DNA from 2 places in the Streptomyces sp. NPDC059003 genome. Region 1 is predicted to be linked to the other one. Evidence: riboswitches for the same ligand, from Rfam matches in the RefSeq annotation. Region 1 holds a riboswitch; the other holds the start of a gene.
What was found. A riboswitch is a leader RNA that binds a small molecule or an ion and turns the genes downstream of it on or off. The one in region 1 is predicted to bind S-adenosylmethionine.

Region 1 (9,460 bases):
CGAAAGAGCCGCACCCCTATGACCTCCACCACCCCGCCCGAGTACGGTGATCTTCGCGCGCAGCTCGCCGCGCTCACCACCGAGGCGTTCCGGCCCGAGCTCGCCGAGATCGACCGGCTGCCCACGCCGGAGATCGCGCGGATCATGAACGGTGAGGACGCGACCGTGCCGACCGCCGTCGCCGCGCAGCTGCCCCGCATCGCCGCCGCGATCGACGCCACCGCGGAGCGGATGGCCCGCGGCGGCCGGCTCGTGTACGCGGGCGCGGGCACCGCGGGGCGGCTCGGCGTGCTCGACGCGTCCGAGTGCCCGCCCACGTTCAACACCGACCCGGGCGAGGTCGTCGGTCTCGTCGCGGGCGGCCCCGCGGCCCTGGTCACCGCGGTCGAGGGCGCCGAGGACAGCCGGGGGCTCGCCGCCGAGGACCTGGACGCGCTCGCCCTCACCCCGGACGACACGGTCGTCGGGATCTCGGCGTCGGGCCGCACCCCGTACGCGATCGGCGCCGTCGAGCACGCCCGCGCGCGCGGAGCCCTGACGATCGGCCTGTCCTGCAACGCGGACAGCGCGCTCGCGGCGGCCGCGGAGCACGGCATCGAGGTCGTCGTGGGCCCCGAACTCCTCACCGGCTCCACGCGCTTGAAGGCGGGCACCGCCCAGAAGCTCGTCCTCAACATGCTCTCGACGATCACGATGATCCGCCTGGGCAAGACGTACGGGAACCTGATGGTCGACGTCCGCGCCTCGAACGAGAAGCTCCGCGCCCGCTCCCACCGCATCGTCGCCCTGGCGACCGGCGCGGGGGACGAAGAGATCGAACGGGCCCTCGCCGCCACGGACGGCGAGGTGAAGAACGCGATCCTCACCCTCCTCGGCGACGTGGACGGCCCGACGGCGGCACGGCTCCTGACCGAGTCGAACGGCCATCTGCGCGCGGCGCTGGCGGCGGCGAACCAGCGCTAGAAACCGGCAGAGACGCGGGTACGGCGAAGGGGCGGCACCCTCCGTGAGGAGAGTGCCGCCCCTTTGTACTGCTCGTACTGCTCGTACTGCTCAGAACAGCCGATCAACCGTGGGGAATCCCCGGGGGCCGATCAGAAGTCCATGTCACCGCCGGGCATGCCGCCCGGAGCGGCCGGAGCGGCCTTCTCCGGCTTGTCGGCGATGACGGCCTCGGTGGTGAGGAACAGCGCGGCGATGGACGCGGCGTTCTGCAGCGCGGAACGCGTGACCTTCGCCGGGTCGATGATGCCCTCGCCGATCATGTCCACGTACTCACCGGTGGCAGCGTTCAGGCCGTGGCCCGGGGTGAGGTTGCGGACCTTCTCCACGATGACGCCGCCCTCAAGCCCGGCGTTCACGGAGATCTGCTTCAGCGGGGCCTCGAGCGCCAGCTTGACGGCGGCGGCACCGGTGGCCTCGTCGCCTTCCAGCTCCAGCTTCTCGAAGACCGAGGAGGCCTGCAGCAGGGCCACGCCACCACCGGCGACGATGCCCTCCTCGACGGCCGCCTTGGCGTTGCGCACGGCGTCCTCGATGCGGTGCTTGCGCTCCTTGAGCTCCACCTCGGTGGCGGCACCGGCCTTGATGACGGCCACGCCGCCCGCGAGCTTCGCCAGGCGCTCCTGGAGCTTCTCGCGGTCGTAGTCCGAGTCGCTGTTCTCGATCTCGGCGCGGATCTGGTTCACGCGGCCCTGGACGGACTCGCTGTCACCGGCACCGTCGACGATCGTCGTCTCGTCCTTGGTGATGACGACCTTGCGGGCGCGGCCGAGCAGGTCGAGACCGGCGTTCTCCAGCTTGAGGCCGACCTCCTCGGAGATGACCGTGCCACCGGTGAGGATGGCGATGTCGCCGAGCATGGCCTTGCGGCGGTCACCGAAGCCCGGGGCCTTCACGGCGACGGACTTGAAGGTGCCACGGATCTTGTTGACGACCAGCGTGGACAGGGCCTCGCCCTCGACGTCCTCGGCGATGATCAGCAGCGGCTTGCCGGACTGCATGACCTTCTCGAGGAGCGGAAGGAGGTCCTTCACGTTCGAGATCTTGGAGTTGACGATGAGGATGTACGGGTCCTCGAGCGCCGCCTCCATGCGCTCCATGTCGGTCGCGAAGTACGCCGAGATGTAGCCCTTGTCGAAGCGCATACCCTCGGTGAGCTCCAGCTCAAGACCGAAGGTCTGGGACTCCTCGACGGTGATGACGCCTTCCTTGCCGACCTTGTCCATGGCCTCGGCGATGAGCTCGCCGATCTGGGTGTCGGCGGCGGAGATGGAGGCCGTGGAGGCGATCTGCTCCTTGGTCTCGACCTCCTTGGCCTGGTCGAGCAGCGCGCCGGAGACGGCCTCGACGGCCTTCTCGATGCCGCGCTTCAGGGCCATCGGGTTGGCGCCGGCGGCCACGTTGCGCAGGCCCTCGCGGACCAGCGCCTGGGCGAGGACGGTCGCGGTCGTCGTGCCGTCACCGGCGACGTCGTCCGTCTTCTTCGCGACCTCCTTGACCAGCTCGGCGCCGATCTTCTCGTACGGGTCCTCGAGCTCGATCTCCTTGGCGATGGAGACGCCGTCGTTGGTGATCGTGGGGGCGCCCCACTTCTTCTCGAGGACGACGTTGCGACCCTTGGGGCCCAGGGTCACCTTGACGGCGTCGGCGAGCTGGTTCATGCCGCGCTCGAGGCCGCGCCGTGCCTCCTCGTCGAACGCGATGATCTTGGCCATGTGAAGTGGTCCTCCCGGACAGGGGTGGAAAACTCGGACCGCGCTGGCGCCCGCGACGGACGGCCTGCCTGCCTTGTGGTTCCTTGCCCCACCCGGCCTGCGGGCCTCACCCACCCGGTCCTTCTGTCACTCTCACGCGGAGAGTGCTAACGCCAATGATTAGCACTCGACCCCTCCGAGTGCAAGGTCGCCCCCCAAGGGCGGCCACCCCACACCCTGCTTCCCCACCCACCCACCGCCGGCGGCGCATGGGGTGGGTGGGCGGGGTAGATCCCGCCGCGAAGCGGCGGGCCGGAGGCGCATCCGACCCGGCGCGGCCGGGTGCGGGCCGGTGGGGGGTTCCGCCGCTACCGCGGCGGTTTGTTTCCCGCCCGCCCGCCCGTTTCCACCCTCCCAGCGGGTGGACGCCCGTCGTGGGGGTTGTTCGCCGTCGGCGGGTGCCGGGAAGGGCGGGAGACCCGCAGCCGCCGACGGCGCACAGCCCCCACCGGCGGCGGGCGGGCAGATGAAAGGCCCGCACCCCGATCCGGGGTGCGGGCCCACGCGCTCGGTGGCCGATCGCGTCAAGCGCCGCTCAGACGGTGACCTTGACCATGTCTGCCTGCGGACCCTTCTGGCCCTGCGAGATCTCGAACTCGACCCGCTGACCCTCTTCCAGGGTGCGGTAGCCGTCCATCTGAATCGCGCTGTAGTGGACGAATACATCCGCACCACCGTCGACCGCGATGAAGCCGTATCCCTTCTCCGCGTTGAACCACTTGACGGTGCCCTGAGCCATGCCTAACTCCCCTATTACTGGCCCTTGCGCAGACCCGCACTTCGCGGACCCGGGTCAGACCTCACCCCCCATGGGTTGGGGGTGTGCGCCGGAACGCGTCGACCGCGGCTGAATGTATCTGTCCAACTGCCGTCTGCAACAGGTCAATCGGACGAGAATTCTGGGCATGCCCGATCGTCGATATCCGGAGAATTCACCGGGGTTCAGGGCAAGTCGGGCCCGACAAATGCCGCGTACGGCGCAAAAAGGCAGGACACTTTGGCTACTTCTTGTCGGCCCGAGGCCGACTTCGTCCATGCGTTCACACCCGCTCCGGGGCCGTTCGGCGCCAAAAGCGAAGCTCTATTCCCAACTGTACCGCGCTCAACCATGCAGAATTGCCCCCTCCGCTTCTCGGGCGGAGGGGGCAATCAGCGGGGTCGTATACGTTCAGCAGCCGCCCGCGACCGCGGGAATGATCGAAATGCCCGCGCCGTCCGGCGTGGCCGTCTGAAGGCCCTGCTCGAACCGGACGTCGTCGTCGTTCACGTACACGTTGACGAACCGCCGCAGCTTGCCCTGGTCGTCGAGGACGCGGGCCGCGATGCCGGTGTGGTTCTTCTCCAGGTCGGCGATGACCTCGGCGAGGTTCGCGCCCTCGGCGGCGACCTCGGCCTTGCCGCCGGTGTACGTACGGAGGATGGTGGGGATGCGGACGTTGACGCTCATACTCTTCACCTCAAAGGTTGGCGCCCCGAAGGGGCGCGGGGAACTGCGCGACCAGCCACAGCGGACCCGCAGGCGACACCATGCTTCAGGTCCTACGGCGCGCTATCCCGCCAGACCCGCGGAGCGGAACGCGTCCAGGCTCGGGCGGATGGTGGCGGTGGCCTGGGAGGTCGCGGCGACCGCGTCGAGGGTCTTGAGGCCGTCGCCGGTGTTGAGGACCACCGTCGTCAGGGACGGGTCGAGCACGCCCGCCTCGATCAGCTTCTTCGTGACGCCGACCGTCACACCGCCCGCCGTCTCCGCGAAGATGCCCTCGGTGCGGGCCAGCAGCTTGATGGCGTCGACGATCTGCTCGTCGGTGACGTCCTCCACGGCGCCGCCCGTGCGGCGCGCGATGTCCAGGACGTACGGGCCGTCGGCCGGGTTGCCGATGGCGAGGGACTTGGCGATCGTGTCCGGCTTCTGCGGCCGTACGACGTCGTGGCCCGCCTTGAACGCCGCGGACACCGGCGAGCAGCCTTCCGCCTGCGCCCCGAAGATCCGGTACGGCTTGTCCTCGACGAGGCCGAGCTTGATCAGCTCCTTGAGGCCCTTGTCGATCTTCGTGAGCTGGGAGCCCGACGCGATCGGGATCACCAGCTGGTCCGGGAGCCGCCAGCCCAGCTGCTCGCAGATCTCGTACGCGAGGGTCTTGGAGCCCTCGCCGTAGTACGGCCGCAGGTTCACGTTGACGAAGCCCCAGCCCTCGCCGAGCGGGTCACCGATGAGCTCGGAGCAGAAGCGGTTGACGTCGTCGTAGTTGCCCTCGATGCCGACGAGCTCGCCGCCGTAGACCGCGGCCATGACGACCTTGCCCTGCTCCAGGTCGTGCGGGATGAACACGCAGGAGCGGAAGCCGGCGCGGGCCGCCGCGGCGCCGACCGCGCCCGCCAGGTTGCCCGTGGACGAGCAGGACAGGGTGGTGAAGCCGAAGGCGCGGGCCGCTTCGAGGGCCTGCGCGACGACCCGGTCCTTGAAGGAGTGCGTGGGGTTGCCCGAGTCGTCCTTGATGAACAACTTGCCCTGCTCGACGCCGAGTTCACGGGCCAGGTTGTCGGCCTCGACGAGCTTGGTCCAGCCCGGGTTGAGGTTGGGCTTGCCGGCGACGTCGGCGGGGACCGGCAGGAGCGGCGCGTACCGCCAGATGTTCGCGGGGCCGGACTCGATCTTCTTCCGGAGCGCCTCCGGGTCGCCGAGCGGCAGGTCGTACGCGACCTCGAGCGGGCCGAAACACTCGGCGCAGGCGAAGATCGGGCCGAGCGGGAAGAGCGTGCCGCACTCGCGGCAGGAGAGGCCCGACGCGGGTCCCAGGTCGACCGGGGTGCCCGTTGCGGAAGGGGTGGCGACAGTCTGCACAGCCATGGAGGCGAGGCCCTTTCTCCTCATCTTCCTCACGACGCATCTCGTCGCGAGACGGAATTGGCACCTTCCCGAGCCGGGAGCCCCGCGGCGCTGATCGCGCACGAGAACCGACTGGAGGGTTGCCGGGGCTTCAACGGGCCGTATCCCTCTGCCCCTCTGGATGAGCGGTATTCGGTTGTGACGGCGGCGACCCCCGACATGCGATGGTCACCGGCGTTGTTCAAGACTGTAACCGAAGGCCAGGACAGTTGAGATAGTCGTCCGAACCGCGAGATGGGTCACAAACGGGAGGAGCCCGCGTGCTGGAAGAGGTCGAGCGCTGGCTGAGCAGGCGTTCCTGGTCCGTGGCCGACCGCCCGCTCCCCCAGCTCATCGCCGCCAAACGCGCCGCGGGCGCCACGGTGAGCGTCGTCCTGCCCGCGCTCGACGAGGAGGAGACCGTCGGTGAGATCGTCGCGGAGATCCGGCGTGAGCTGATCGAGCGGGCGCCCCTCGTCGACGAGCTCGTGGTGGTGGACTCCGGCTCGCGGGACCGCACGGCCGAGGTGGCGCGCGCGGCGGGCGCCCGGGTGGTGTCCCGGGACGACGTGCTGCCCCGCATCCCGGCGGTGCCGGGCAAGGGCGAGGTCCTGTGGCGGTCACTCCTGGTGACGGGCGGGGACATCGTCGCGTTCGTCGACGCCGACCTGAAGGAGTTCTCGGCGGACTTCGTGACGGGCATCGTGGGCCCGCTGCTCACCGAGCCCGACGTGGACTTCGTGAAGGCGATGTACGACCGGCCCATGACGGTCTCCGACGGGCCGGGCGGCGACGCGTCCGGGGCCACCGCGGGCCAGGGCGGGCGCGTCACGGAGCTGATGGCACGGCCGCTGCTCAATATGCACTGGCCCCAACTCGCGGGCTTCGTCCAGCCGTTGGGCGGGGAGTACGCGGCCCGCAGGTCGCTGCTCGAACGCCTGCCGTTCCCGGTGGGGTACGGCGTGGAGATCGGCCTGCTCGTGGACGCGCTGCACACCGTCGGCCTCGACGCGCTCGCGCAGGTCGACGTGGGCGTGCGCAGGCACCGGCACCAGGACGGGCAGGCGCTCGGCCGGATGGCGGCGGCGATCTACCGCACGGCGCAGCTGCGGCTCGCCCGCGGCCACCTCGTACGCCCCGAGCTGACGCAGTTCGTGCGGGGCGCGTCCGGGTTCGAGCCGCGGACGTACGCGGTGGACACGGAGGAGCGGGCGCCGATGGCGGAGATCGAGGAGTACGTGGCGCGGCGCGCGGCCTGAGCGGTTCGGCGCGCGGGTCGAGCGGTTCCCGGACGGCCGTGCTGGTCGTACGCATGCGCGTTTACGGGGTTCCCGGAAGGGCTAGGTTCGATGCCATGGTCTCCGCACACGCCGATGCCGCCCAGGTCCTCGTCGCGTCCAACCGCGGCCCCGTCTCGTACGCCGTCGGGGAGGACGGCGGCCTCGAACCCAAGCGGGGCGGTGGCGGGCTCGTGTCCGGGCTCAGTGCCGTCGGGGAGCGGGCGGACTCCCTGTGGGTGTGCTCGGCGCTCGGCGACGGCGACCGGGAGGCGGTGCGGCGCGGGGTCGCGGAGCCCGGCGTGCGGATGCTCGACATCGACGCCGAGACGCACGCGGCGGCGTACAACGGGGTCGCGAACTCGGTGCTGTGGTTCGTGCACCACATGCTGTACCAGACTCCGCTCGAACCCGCGTTCGATACGGAGTTCCGGGCGCAGTGGGCCGCGTACGAGACGTACAACCGGGCCTTCGCGCGGGCGCTCGCGGAGAGCGCGGCGGACGGGGCGGCGGTGCTCGTCCAGGACTACCACCTGGCCCTCGTCCCCGGACTGCTCCGCGAGCTGCGGCCCGACCTCAGGATCGGCCACTTCTCGCACACCCCGTGGGCGCCCGTGGACTACTTCCGCATGCTGCCCGACGACGTCGCCGAGCAGCTGCTGCGCGGCATGCTCGGCGCGGACCGGCTCGGCTTCCTCACCGGCCGGTGGGCCGACGCGTTCACCGAGTGCTGCGTGCGGTACGTGGGCGGGACCTCCGGGACCCGGGTCGGCGTGCACGGGCTGGGGGCCGACGCGGACTTCCTGCGGGAGCGGTCGCGGCGCGACGACGTGGCGGAGCGGCTCGCCGCGCTGCGGGAGCAGGTGGGGCCCGGCCGCAAGGTCATCGTGCGCGTGGACCGCACGGAGCTGTCCAAGAACATCGTGCGCGGCCTGCACGCCTACCGGCAGCTCCTCGTGGACCGCCCCGAGTGGCGCGAGCGGGTCGTGCACGTCGCCTTCGCCTATCCGTCGCGGCAGGACCTCGCGGTGTACCGCGACTACACGGCGGAGGTGTCCCGGGTCGCCGAGTCCATCAACTCCGCCTTCGGCACGCCCACGTGGACCCCCGTGGTCCTGCACGTCAAGGACGACTTCGCGCGCTCCCTCGCGGCGTACCGGCTCGCCGACGTGGCCCTCGTGAACCCCATCCGGGACGGCATGAACCTCGTCGCCAAGGAGGTCCCCGTCGTCTCCGACGACGGCTGCGCGCTGGTGCTCTCGCGGGAGGCCGGGGCGTACGAGGAGCTCTCCGAGGACGCGATCGGGGTGAACCCCTACGACGTCCTGGGCACGGCGGTGGCCCTCCATGAGGGCCTCTCACTCCCCTACGGGGAGCGGGCCGAGCGCACCAAGCGGCTTGCGGCCGCCGCCACGGCGTTGCCGCCCACGCGGTGGTTCCTGGATCAGCTGGAGGCCCTGACGCCTTCGGCATGACGGGGTGCCGCCGCGCTGCGCGCAGCGGTTTTTTCCCACCCGCCCGCCCGTTTCCACCCTCCCAGCGGGTGGACGCCCCTTGTGGGGGCCGGCCGCCGTCGGCGGGTGCGGACAGGACGGCTAGCGGAGGGGCCTGTGCGCACGTCATGGGGTGCCCTAGGCCAAGGGTCAGGGGAGAGCCTTGGCCAAGGTGGCGAGGAGGTTGACCACTGCTGGGGGGCCGGGGACCACCAGGTCGGCTCGGGAGGCCAGTTCCGTGACCTCCGAGCTGCCGCTGCACACCAGGACACCCGGCACGCCCCCGTCGGACCGCAGCTTGTCCACCGCGGCGTACGCGGGCAGGTCCCCCAGGTCGTCACCGGCGTAGAGGACGGATTCGCCGCCCACTTCACGTACGTACTCGGTGAGGGCCACCCCCTTGTCCACGCCCGGCGGACGCAACTCCAGGACGAGACGACCCGGTTCGACGATGAGCCCGTGCCGCGCGGCCAGCTCCCCGAGCGGGCCGCGCAACGCGTCGAAGGCCGCCTGCGGATCCCGCGCACGCCGCGTGTGTACGGCGACGGCGCGCCCCTTCTCCTCGATCCACGTGCCGCGCCACGCGCCGATCGCGTCGAGGAACCCGGGCAGTTCGGCGCGGACGCCGGCGACGCCGGGGTGCGGGTCCGCGGCCTGCACGGTCGCGGTGACGGCGTCCCAGCGCTCGGCGCCGTAGTGGCCGAGGACGACGAGGTGTTCCAGACCGGGGACGCCGGCGAACCCGCCGTAGCGGACGGCGACACCGGCGGGGCGGCCGGTGACCACGGCGACGGAACGGACCTTGGGGGCGAGCGCGGCGAGCGCGGGCAGGGCGTCCGGGTGGGCCCGCGCCCGTTCCGGGTCGGGCACGATGGGCGCGAGGGTGCCGTCGAAGTCGAGGGCGATCACGGCGCGTTCGGGGCGGGCGAGGATCGCGGCGAGGCCGTCGCGCCCGGCGGGGGTCAGCGGTTCGGGCAGCGGTTCCGGCAGGGAGTGCGTGAGGTCACCCATGGGCCAGACCCTAGCCTCACCGCTCCGCGCGCCGCGCCTCGCGAATCCGCCGCAGTC
Region 2 (9,460 bases), on a different contig from region 1:
GTGACCTCGGTCCGCTGCCGGAGGACAAGCTGCGGCACACGCTGTGGTCCAAGGGCAAGCTGCTCGTGAACATGAACACGAACGAGCCGCTGCGCCCCTCGGACGTCGCCGTGGGCTCCCTCACCTTCGCCAAGCCGGAGGGCCTCGAGGAGCACGACCACGACTTCCAGACCCAGATCGCCAAGGCCGCCCTGATGATCGTCCGGCTCCAGCCGGCCGACATCAAGGACAAGCGCGAGCTGGAGTGGTCGCACGAAGGCGTCGTCGCGTACTCCAAGATCTGCACCCACGTGGGCTGCCCGATCTCCCTGTACGAGCAGCAGACGCACCACGTCCTCTGCCCGTGCCACCAGTCCACCTTCGACCTCTCCGACGGTGCCCGAGTGATCTTCGGCCCGGCCGGTCACGCGCTGCCGCAGCTGCGCATCGGCGTGAACGAGGAGGGCTACCTCGAGGCGCTCGGCGACTTCGAAGAGCCCGTCGGTCCTGCCTTCTGGGAGCGCGGATGAGCACCGAGAACAACACGTCGCCAGCGGCGTCGGCCGCGTCGGCCGACAGCCGCAAGAAAGCGCCCGCCGGTGAGCGGGTCGCCGACTGGGCCGACGGCCGCCTGGGGATCTACTCCCTGGCCAAGGCCAACATGCGCAAGATCTTCCCGGACCACTGGTCCTTCATGCTCGGTGAGATCTGCCTCTACAGCTTCATCATCATCATCCTCACGGGTGTGTATCTGACGCTGTTCTTCCACCCGTCGATGAACGAGGTGGAGTACCACGGCAGCTACGTGCCCCTGCAGGGCCAGCTGATGTCCGAGGCGTTCAACTCGACCATGCACATCTCCTTCGATGTGCGCGGTGGTCTGCTGATCCGGCAGATCCACCACTGGGCGGCGCTGATCTTCCTCGCCGGCATGTTCGTGCACATGATGCGCGTGTTCTTCACCGGCGCGTTCCGCAAGCCGCGTGAGGTCAACTGGCTGTTCGGCTTCCTGCTGTTCGTCCTCGGCATGTTCACCGGCTTCACCGGTTACTCGCTCCCGGACGACCTGCTCTCCGGCACCGGTGTCCGCTTCATGCAGGGCGCGATCCTGTCGGTGCCGATCGTCGGCACGTACATCTCGATGTTCCTGTTCGGCGGCGAGTTCCCCGGCGGCGACTTCGTGGCCCGGTTCTACTCGGTCCACATCCTGCTGCTGCCGGGCATCATGCTCGGCCTCGTGGTGGCGCACCTGATCCTGGTCTTCTACCACAAGCACACGCAGTTCGCGGGCCCCGGCAAGACCAACAAGAACGTCGTCGGCATGCCGCTGCTCCCGGTCTACATGGCCAAGGCCGGAGGCTTCTTCTTCCTGGTCTTCGGCATCATCGCGGCCATCGCGGCGATCGCCTCGATCAACCCGATCTGGGCGCTCGGCCCGTACCGCCCGGACCAGGTGTCCACCGGCGCCCAGCCCGACTGGTACATGGGCTTCGCCGAGGGTCTGATCCGTGTCATGCCGGGCTGGGAGATCAACCTCTGGGGCCACACGCTGGTCCTGGGCGTGTTCATCCCGCTGATCATCTTCCCGCTGGTCCTGGTGGCCATCGCGGTCTACCCGTTCATCGAGTCCTGGGTCACCGGCGACAAGCGCGAGCACCACATCCTGGACCGCCCGCGCAACGCCCCGACCCGTACCGCCTTCGGTGTCGCCTGGATCACCGCGTACATGGTGATGCTGGTCGGTGGTGGAAACGACCTGTGGGCCACGCACTTCCACCTGTCGCTGAACGCCATCACCTGGTTCGTCCGGATCTTCTTCTTCGTCGGACCGGTCATCGCGTTCGTCGTCACCAAGCGGATCTGCCTGGGCCTCCAGCGGCGCGACAAGGACAAGGTGCTTCACGGGCGCGAGTCCGGCATCATCAAGCGCCTGCCGCACGGCGAGTTCATCGAAGTGCACGAGCCGCTCGACCAGGAGAAGCTGCACACCCTCACCGCGCACGAGCAGTACAAGCCGGTCGAGATCGGCCCGACGGTCGACGAGAACGGCGTGGAGCGCAAGGTGAAGGGCGCGCAGAAGCTGCGGGCCAAGCTGTCCGAGGGCATGTACGGCGAGGACAGCCAGATCCCCAAGCCCACGGTCGAGGAGTACAAGGAGATCACCAGCGGTCACGGCCACCACTGATCGCCTTCTGAGCTGACGCTCCGACCTCACGGTCGCCACGGCAAGAGCCCCGTCCAGTGCATGGACGGGGCTCTTTGCCGTGCCCGGGGCTGGATAGGGTGGACCCACCCCAAGTGCTTGGGATGTCTTCGTCTACGAACCCAGGAGCGGCCATGAGCGCTGTGACCCCCGCAGGAGGCGACACCGCGGCGGCCCGTTCCTGGCCCGACGTGCTGAACGGACTGCTCGAAGGGCGCGACCAGAGCGCCGACGACACGGCCTGGGCGATGGACCGCATCATGCGCGGCGAGGCGTCGGACGCGCAGATCGCCGCCTTCGCGGTGGCCCTGCGCGCCAAGGGCGAGACCGTGGAGGAGATCACCGGTCTGGTACGGGCGATGTACGCGCACGCCCATGTGATCGACGTGCCGGGCCCGACCGTCGACATCGTCGGCACCGGCGGCGACGGCGCCAAGACCGTGAACATCTCCACCATGTCCGCGATCGTCGTCGCCGGGACCGGCGCGAAGGTCGTCAAGCACGGCAACCGCGCGGCGTCCAGCGCGTCCGGGGCCTCCGACGTCCTGGAGAAGCTCGGCGTCAACCTGGAGCTGACGCCGGAGCGGGTGCGGCAGGTCGCGGACGAGGCCGGCATCACCTTCTGCTTCGCGGTGAAGTTCCACCCCGCGCTGCGGCACGTCGCGCCCGCGCGGCGCGAGCTGGGCATCCGGACGACGTTCAACTTCCTCGGCCCGCTCACCAACCCCGCCCGGGTGCGGGCGCAGGCCACCGGCGTGGCCGACACGCGGATGGCGCCGATCCTCGCCGGCGTCCTCGCCGAGCGCGGCTCGTCGGCGCTCGTCTTCCGCGGCGACGACGGCCTCGACGAGCTCACCACGACGGCCACGTCCCGGGTGTGGGTGGTACGCGAAGGGGGCGTCCGCGAGGAGGCCTTCGACCCGCGGGACGTCGGCATCGGCCTGGTCCCGGTCGAGGCGCTGCGGGGCGCCGACGCCTCGTACAACGCGGAGGTCGCGCGGCGGCTCCTCGACGGGGAGACCGGACCGGTGCGGGACGCGGTGCTGCTGAACGCGGCGGCGGCGCTCGTCGCCCTGGAGCCGGGCGACGCCACTCTGGTGGCGCAGCTCAAGGCCGGCATGGCGAAGGCCGCGGAGTCGATCGACTCGGGCGCGGCGCGGGCCGCGCTCGCGCGCTGGGTCGCGGCCAGCAACCGCTGAGCGCCCTTCGGGTGTGGCGCACACCGCAGTCCGGATCCTGGACTGCGGTGTTGCGCCTTGAAGATCGTGTGGCAAGATGCTGCGCAGGTCATGAGTAACAGCGACTACGGCCCCGGCCCGCTGTTCGGCAACCCTCCGTCCGTGGCGGGGTGCCCCGGGTGAAGACCAGGCGGTGGACAGCAAGGTTCACCGCAAGCGCGGACCCCTCGCGTCACCAGGGGTCCTGGTCGTCGAGGGAGCAGTCTCGTGAGCCAGCGAATGCGATAGGGCCTCGGGCCCCGTTTCCGTACCCCCTTTCACCCTTTCTCTCCTGTGCCGTCGACCGGTCCTGACGGGTTCCGTCGACCGAGGTCCGGCGCAGCGATGTCGCTTGCCTTCTACGGGAGTTCGCCATGCCTGCCACCACCGCTGTCACCGAGTCCGCCGCGAAGTCCGCCGAGTCCGCCGACCCCTGCTGCGCCGAGCCGCTGCCCGTGCTCGGCCGTGATGTCACCGTCCCCCTCGTCACCGGCGGCGAGGTGACGTACGCCGCGCTCGACTACGCGGCCAGCGCGCCGGCCCTGCAGCGGGTGTGGGACGACGTGGCCGCGTACGCGCCGTACTACGGCAGCGTGCACCGCGGCGCCGGATATCTGTCGCAGCTGTCCACCGACCTCTTCGAGAACTCGCGGCAGGCCGTCGCGGAGTTCCTCGACTGCCGGGACGGGGACCAGGTGATCTTCACTCGGTCCACCACCGACTCGCTCAACCTGCTCGCCGCCGTCGTCCCCGCCGACTGCCAGGTCTTCGTCTTCGAGACCGAGCACCACGCCTCGCTCCTTCCGTGGCGCGACGCCCGCGTCACCTACCTGAACGCCCCCCGCACCCACGAGGAAGCCGTCCGGACCCTGGAGCGCGCCCTCGCCGACCGCGAGCCCTACGGTCCCGCCCTGGTGTGCGTGACCGGCGCGTCGAACGTGACGGGCGAGCTGTGGCCGGTGCGCGAGCTGGCCGCCGCCGCGCACGCGCACGGCGCCCGGATCGTCCTCGACGCCGCCCAGCTCGCGCCCCACCACCCCGTCTCCGTACGGGAGTTGGACGTCGACTGGGTCGCCTTCTCCGGGCACAAGCTGTACGCGCCGTTCGGCTCCGGCGTGCTCGCCGGGCGGGCCGACTGGCTGCGCGGCGCCGAGCCCTACCTCGCGGGCGGCGGCGCCTCGCGGAAGGTGACGCGGCGCACCGACGGGGGAGTGGACGTCGAGTGGCACGACTCGGCGGCGCGGCACGAGGCCGGCTCGCCCAACGTCATCGGGGTCTACTCCATCGCCTCCGCCTGCAAGGCCCTGCGGGACGCCGGGTTCGACGCGCTCGTCGAGCGCGAGCGGCACCTGATCCGCGCGGTGCGGGACGGGCTCGCCGAGGTGCCGCAGGTGCGGGTGCTCTCGCTGTTCGGGGACGACGCGCCGCGCGTGGGCGTCATCTCGTTCGTCGTGGACGGGTGGAACAGCTCGCACTTCGCGGCCGCGCTGTCCGCCGAGTACGGGATCGGCGTGCGCGACGGGCTCTTCTGTGCGCACCCGCTGGTGCGCACCCTGCTCGGCAGCGAGCCCGACGAGCCCGGCGAGTGCGGCGCCCCGGAGGCCGCGCCCGGCGAACGGTCGCTCAACGCCATCCGGGTGAGCTTCGGCGCGGGCACCCCCGACGAGCACGTGGAGCGGTTCGTACGGGCCGTCAAGGAGCTCGTCGCCGACGGTGCGCGGTGGAACTACCGTACGGAGGACGGGCGTTGCGTGCCGGACACCGCCGCCTGATCCGCCGCGTGACCCTCTGCCGGGGCCGGGAGGCGTGAGCCGAGCTGGATCATCCTGAGCGCCCGTTCGGTCGCGTCGGTGAGGAACTCGGCCCCGCGGCCCAGGGCCTCCGTCAGCGACACCGGTGCGGGCAGGATGGCGCTGTACGCGTCCACGCCCTCCGCCCGCACCAGGTGCGCGCCCTCGCCGATGGTGCCCGCGAGCGCCAGGACCGGGCGGCCGGACCGCTTGGCACGGCGGGCCACTTCGGCCGGGACCTTGCCGCGGGGCGTCTGGTGGTCGAGGGCGCCCTCGGCGGTGACGACCAGGTCGGCGCGGGCGAGCCGGGCGTCCAGGTCGACCTGGTCCAGGAACACGTCGAAGCGCGGGAGCAGCCGGCCCCCGAGCGCTGCGAGGCCCGCGCCGAGGCCGCCGGACGCGCCGGTGCCGGGGCCCCGGAAGAGGTCGACGCTGAGGCCCAGGTCCCGGGTCAGGATGTACGCCCAGTGTTCGAGGCCCGCCGCGAGCTCCTCCACCTGGGTCGGGGTCGCGCCCTTCTGCGGGCCGAAGACGCGGGCCACGCCGTGCTCGCCGCACAGGACGTTGTGCGGGTTGCAGGCGACGAGGAGCTCGGTCGCGGCCAGGCGCGGGTCGAGGTGGGTCGCGTCGATGTGGTGCAGACGCGACAACTCCCGGCCGCCGCGCGGGAGTTCCCACCCGTCGCCGTCCAGGAGCCGGACGCCGAGGGCCTGGAGGGCGCCGGCGCCGCCGTCCGACGTACCGGAGTCGCCGCAGCCGACGAGCACGCGGCGCGCGCCCGTGTCGAGCGCGGCCCGGATCAGCTCACCCACGCCGTACGTCGTGGTGGCCCCCGGGTCGCGCAGGTCCCGCGGCACCAGGCCGAGCCCCGCCGCCGCGGCCATCTCGACGACGGCGGTGCGGCCGGAGTCGAGCAGCGCGAAGTGGGTGCCGATGCGCTCGCCGACCGGGCCGGTCGCGGGCAGCGCGACGAGCCGCCCGCCGGGGGTCGTGGCGAGCGCCTTGGCGGTGCCTTCGCCGCCGTCCACCAGCGGGATCAGGTCGACCACGGCGTCGGGCACGACGCGGCGCACGCCGACGGCAATGGCCTCGGCGGCGGCCTGCGCGGACAGGGACTCCTTGAAGCCGCTGGGGGCGATGGCTACTTGGGTCAGGGGCATGGGGGGCTCCTTGGTGGGGGACGGGTGTTGGGCGGGGTGAGGGGTGAGGGGTGAGGGGTGAGGGGTGATGGGCGGGGTGAGAGGGGCCCTCACCGCGACACCGGCACGCCCAGCAGCGGCCACACCGCCACCGCGAACAGCAGGACGAGCGCCGCCGTCAGGGGGGCCAGGACGGCGGAGAGGCGGAGGAGGTCGCGGGAGGTGTAGGTGGGGACGCCGGGGATCTCGGCGAAGAGGGTCACCGGCTTCGCCGACGCGGGCAGGGTGTGGCAGAAGCCCGCGGCCGCCGTGGACGCGAGGGCCGCCGCGACCGGGTTCACGCCGGAGCTCACGGCCGCGGCCACCACCAGGGGGACCAGGACGGACGAGCGGGCCGAGCGGGACTGCAGGACGAGGTGGGCCGCCGTGCTGAGCGCGATCACGGCGGCCAGGAACAGCCAGGGCGGCAGGTCGGCCGGCAGGCCCGACACCAGCCACCGCGCCGCGCCCGACTCGGCGAGCGCGACGCCCATCGCCATCGTCGCCGCCATGAACAGGAGCAGCGACCACGGCACGGTCTTCAGGGCGTCCTTGAGCCGTACGGTGCCGAGCGCGGGCGACGCCGCCACTACCGCGCCGATCAGCGCGACCACGGCGGGCGGCACGTGGTGCAGCGGTTCGCTGCACCACAGGGCGACGACCGTGGCGAGGAGCAGTGCGCAGCGCGTCTCGGCGGGGTTCCAGGGGCCGGTGACGCGATGGCCGGGGTCCTCCAGGTGTTCCTGGATCCGGTCGGCGGTGAGGGCGACGGGGGCCGTGCGGTCGGCGCGGCGGGTCGTCGTCAGGAGTACGGTCTCGGCGGCGAGATGGGACGACGCGATCGCCAGCGGCAGCCCGAGCAGCAGCCACTGCGCGAAGCCGATCTCGTCCCCGGTGCTCTCCCACAGGACGGACACCGTGATCAGATGCGCGCCCGCGCCGATCAGGGTCGCGACCGCGGACAGCAGGATCACGGTGGGGAACAGCAGCGCCAGCATCACGACCAGTCGTCTCCGGTCGGCGAGCGCCTTGGCGAGCGCGAGGAAGACGGGCAGCGCGAGGGCGGCGCGGCCGGACGTGGCGGGCACCGCGAAGGCCGTGACGACGAGCGCGGCGGTCGTCAGATGCGTCAGCTGCCGTACGGTGCGCGCCCCGCCGACCAGGAACGCCGCCGCACGCCCCGCGAGCCCGCTGCGCGCGACGGCGGCCGCGAGGACGAACGCGCAGATCAGCAGCCACACCGTGTCGTCCCCGAGCGTGCCGAAGAGGGTGTCGCTGCTGATGACGCCGGTGGCGGTGAGCGCGAGCCCGGCGCCGAGCGCGATGTACGTGTCGTCGATCGGCGTGCCGATCCAGGCGCAGGTCGCGAGCGCGAACACGCAGAGGGTGAGCCGGGCGTCGCCGCCGAGGCCCGGGAAGTTGCCGGGGACGGCGAGCAGCGCGCACAGGCTCAGCGCCGCGCAGAGCAGGACCGTCTGCCGCAGGGTCAGTGTCACCCGAGCAAGGGTTCAGGCGCGCGGTGAGCCCTCAATGAGCCGCACATGAAGGAAACTTCACGCGGGCAGGCGGTAGCCCATGCCCCGTACCGTCTCCAGGCGGTCCGCGCCCAGCTTCTTGCGCAGCGCCCGTACGTACACGTCCACGATGTTCGACCCCGGATCGAAGTCGTACCCCCACACGTGCGACAGGATCTGCTCGCGCGACAGGACCTGCCCCGGGTGCCGCAGGAACAGTTCGAGGAGCACGAACTCACGCGCCGTCAGATCCACCGTGCGCTCACCGGAACGGGCCCGGCGCGTACGGAGGTCGAGGGTCACCTCTCCGGCGCGCAGGACCGTCACCTCGGGTGCCCGCGCCGCCGTGCGCAGCCGGAGCCGTACCCGCGCGAGCAGCTCCTCGAAGCGGAACGGCTTCGTCATCCAGTCGTCGGCGCCGCCTTCGAGGCCCGCGACCGTGTCGCGCACCGAATCCCGCGCGGTGAGCACGATCACCGGCGCCGAAACCCGGGCCTCGCGCAGCCCCCGCAGGACCGTGAACCCGTCCCGGCCCGGCAGGCCGATGTCCAGCAGGATCAGGTCGAAGCCGCCGGTGAGGGCGTAGTCGTACGCCGCGTCGCCGTCGGCCACGATCGTGGTCGTGAAGCCGTTTGCGCGCAGGCCCTTGTCGACGAACGAGGCGATGCGCTCCTCGTCCTCGACGATCAGAATGCGGTTCACGTCTGCTGGTCCTCCAGGACGAGTACGAAGGTGGCGCCGCCGCCCTCGGTGGTGCGCAGGCACGCGTCGCCGCGGTGGCCGCGGGCGATGGCGCGGACGATGGACAGGCCGAGGCCCGCGCCGCTGGTGCGGGCGCCGCGGCGGGCCGTGCCGCGCCGGAAGCGTTCGAAGATGACCTCGGCGTCCTGCTCCTGGACGCCGGGGCCGCTGTCGGCGACGTACAGCTCGATGCCCGCCGCCGTGTCGCGGGAGCCGATGCGGATGCGCCGGCCGGGGGTGGTGTGCTGGACGGCGTTCTGGGCGAGCTGGACCATGGCCTGGGTGATGCGCTGCGGATCGAGGACGGCCTCGCGGTCGGCGACCTCGGCGAGCTCCCAGCGGCGGTCGCCGAGCGCCCGGGCCTTGACGAAGACGTCGGCGGTGAGCTCGGCGAGCTGCACCGGCTCCGGCGTGATGAAGTCGGGGCGCTCGGCCTTGGCGAGCAGGAGCAGGTCCTCGACGATGCGGCTCATCCGGTCGAGCTCGTCGGTGACGAGGCGGACGGTCTCCTCGCGCTCCGCCGGGTCGTCGCCCATCAGCTCCAGATGGCCGCGCACGATGGTGATGGGGGTGCGCAGCTCGTGCCCGGCGTCGTCGACGAACTCGCGCTGCGCGGCGAAGGCCCGCTCCAGGCGGTCCAGCATGCCGTTGAAGGTCTCGGCGAGCGCGGCGATGTCGTCGTGCCCGCGCACCGGGATGCGCCGCGTCAGGTCCTGCTCGGTGAGCTGGGCGGCGGCGGTGCGGACGAGGCGTACGGGCTTGAGGATGCGCCCGGCCACGGCCCATCCGATGCCCGTGGTCATCAGGAGCGCCACGCCGGAGATGACGAGCAGGATGC

Region 2: another riboswitch for S-adenosylmethionine. It lies ahead of ACFWZ5_RS31275 (aminotransferase class V-fold PLP-dependent enzyme); the one in region 1 lies ahead of thrC (threonine synthase).

Annotation. Positions count from the first base shown of each region.
Region 1 is NZ_JBHYJH010000209.1:3,718-13,177, forward strand. Features, by position in the region: gene murQ (N-acetylmuramic acid 6-phosphate etherase) at 19-963, shown strand; gene groL (chaperonin GroEL) at 1,095-2,717, opposite strand; gene ACFWZ5_RS40200 (cold-shock protein) at 3,292-3,495, opposite strand; gene ACFWZ5_RS40205 (MoaD/ThiS family protein) at 3,925-4,203, opposite strand; gene thrC (threonine synthase) at 4,306-5,628, opposite strand; SAM riboswitch class I at 5,622-5,771, opposite strand; gene ACFWZ5_RS40215 (glucosyl-3-phosphoglycerate synthase) at 5,904-6,881, shown strand; gene ACFWZ5_RS40220 (trehalose-6-phosphate synthase) at 6,977-8,374, shown strand; gene otsB (trehalose-phosphatase) at 8,543-9,403, opposite strand; gene ACFWZ5_RS40230 (DUF3263 domain-containing protein) at 9,420-9,460, opposite strand, start outside.
Region 2 is NZ_JBHYJH010000114.1:14,271-23,730, forward strand. Features, by position in the region: gene ACFWZ5_RS31260 (Rieske 2Fe-2S domain-containing protein) at 1-509, shown strand, start outside; gene ACFWZ5_RS31265 (cytochrome bc complex cytochrome b subunit) at 506-2,164, shown strand; gene trpD (anthranilate phosphoribosyltransferase) at 2,317-3,381, shown strand; SAM riboswitch class IV at 3,468-3,585, shown strand; gene ACFWZ5_RS31275 (aminotransferase class V-fold PLP-dependent enzyme) at 3,774-5,171, shown strand; gene ACFWZ5_RS31280 (glycerate kinase) at 5,126-6,349, opposite strand; gene ACFWZ5_RS31285 (SLC13 family permease) at 6,439-7,863, opposite strand; gene ACFWZ5_RS31290 (response regulator transcription factor) at 7,921-8,583, opposite strand; gene ACFWZ5_RS31295 (ATP-binding protein) at 8,580-9,460, opposite strand, start outside.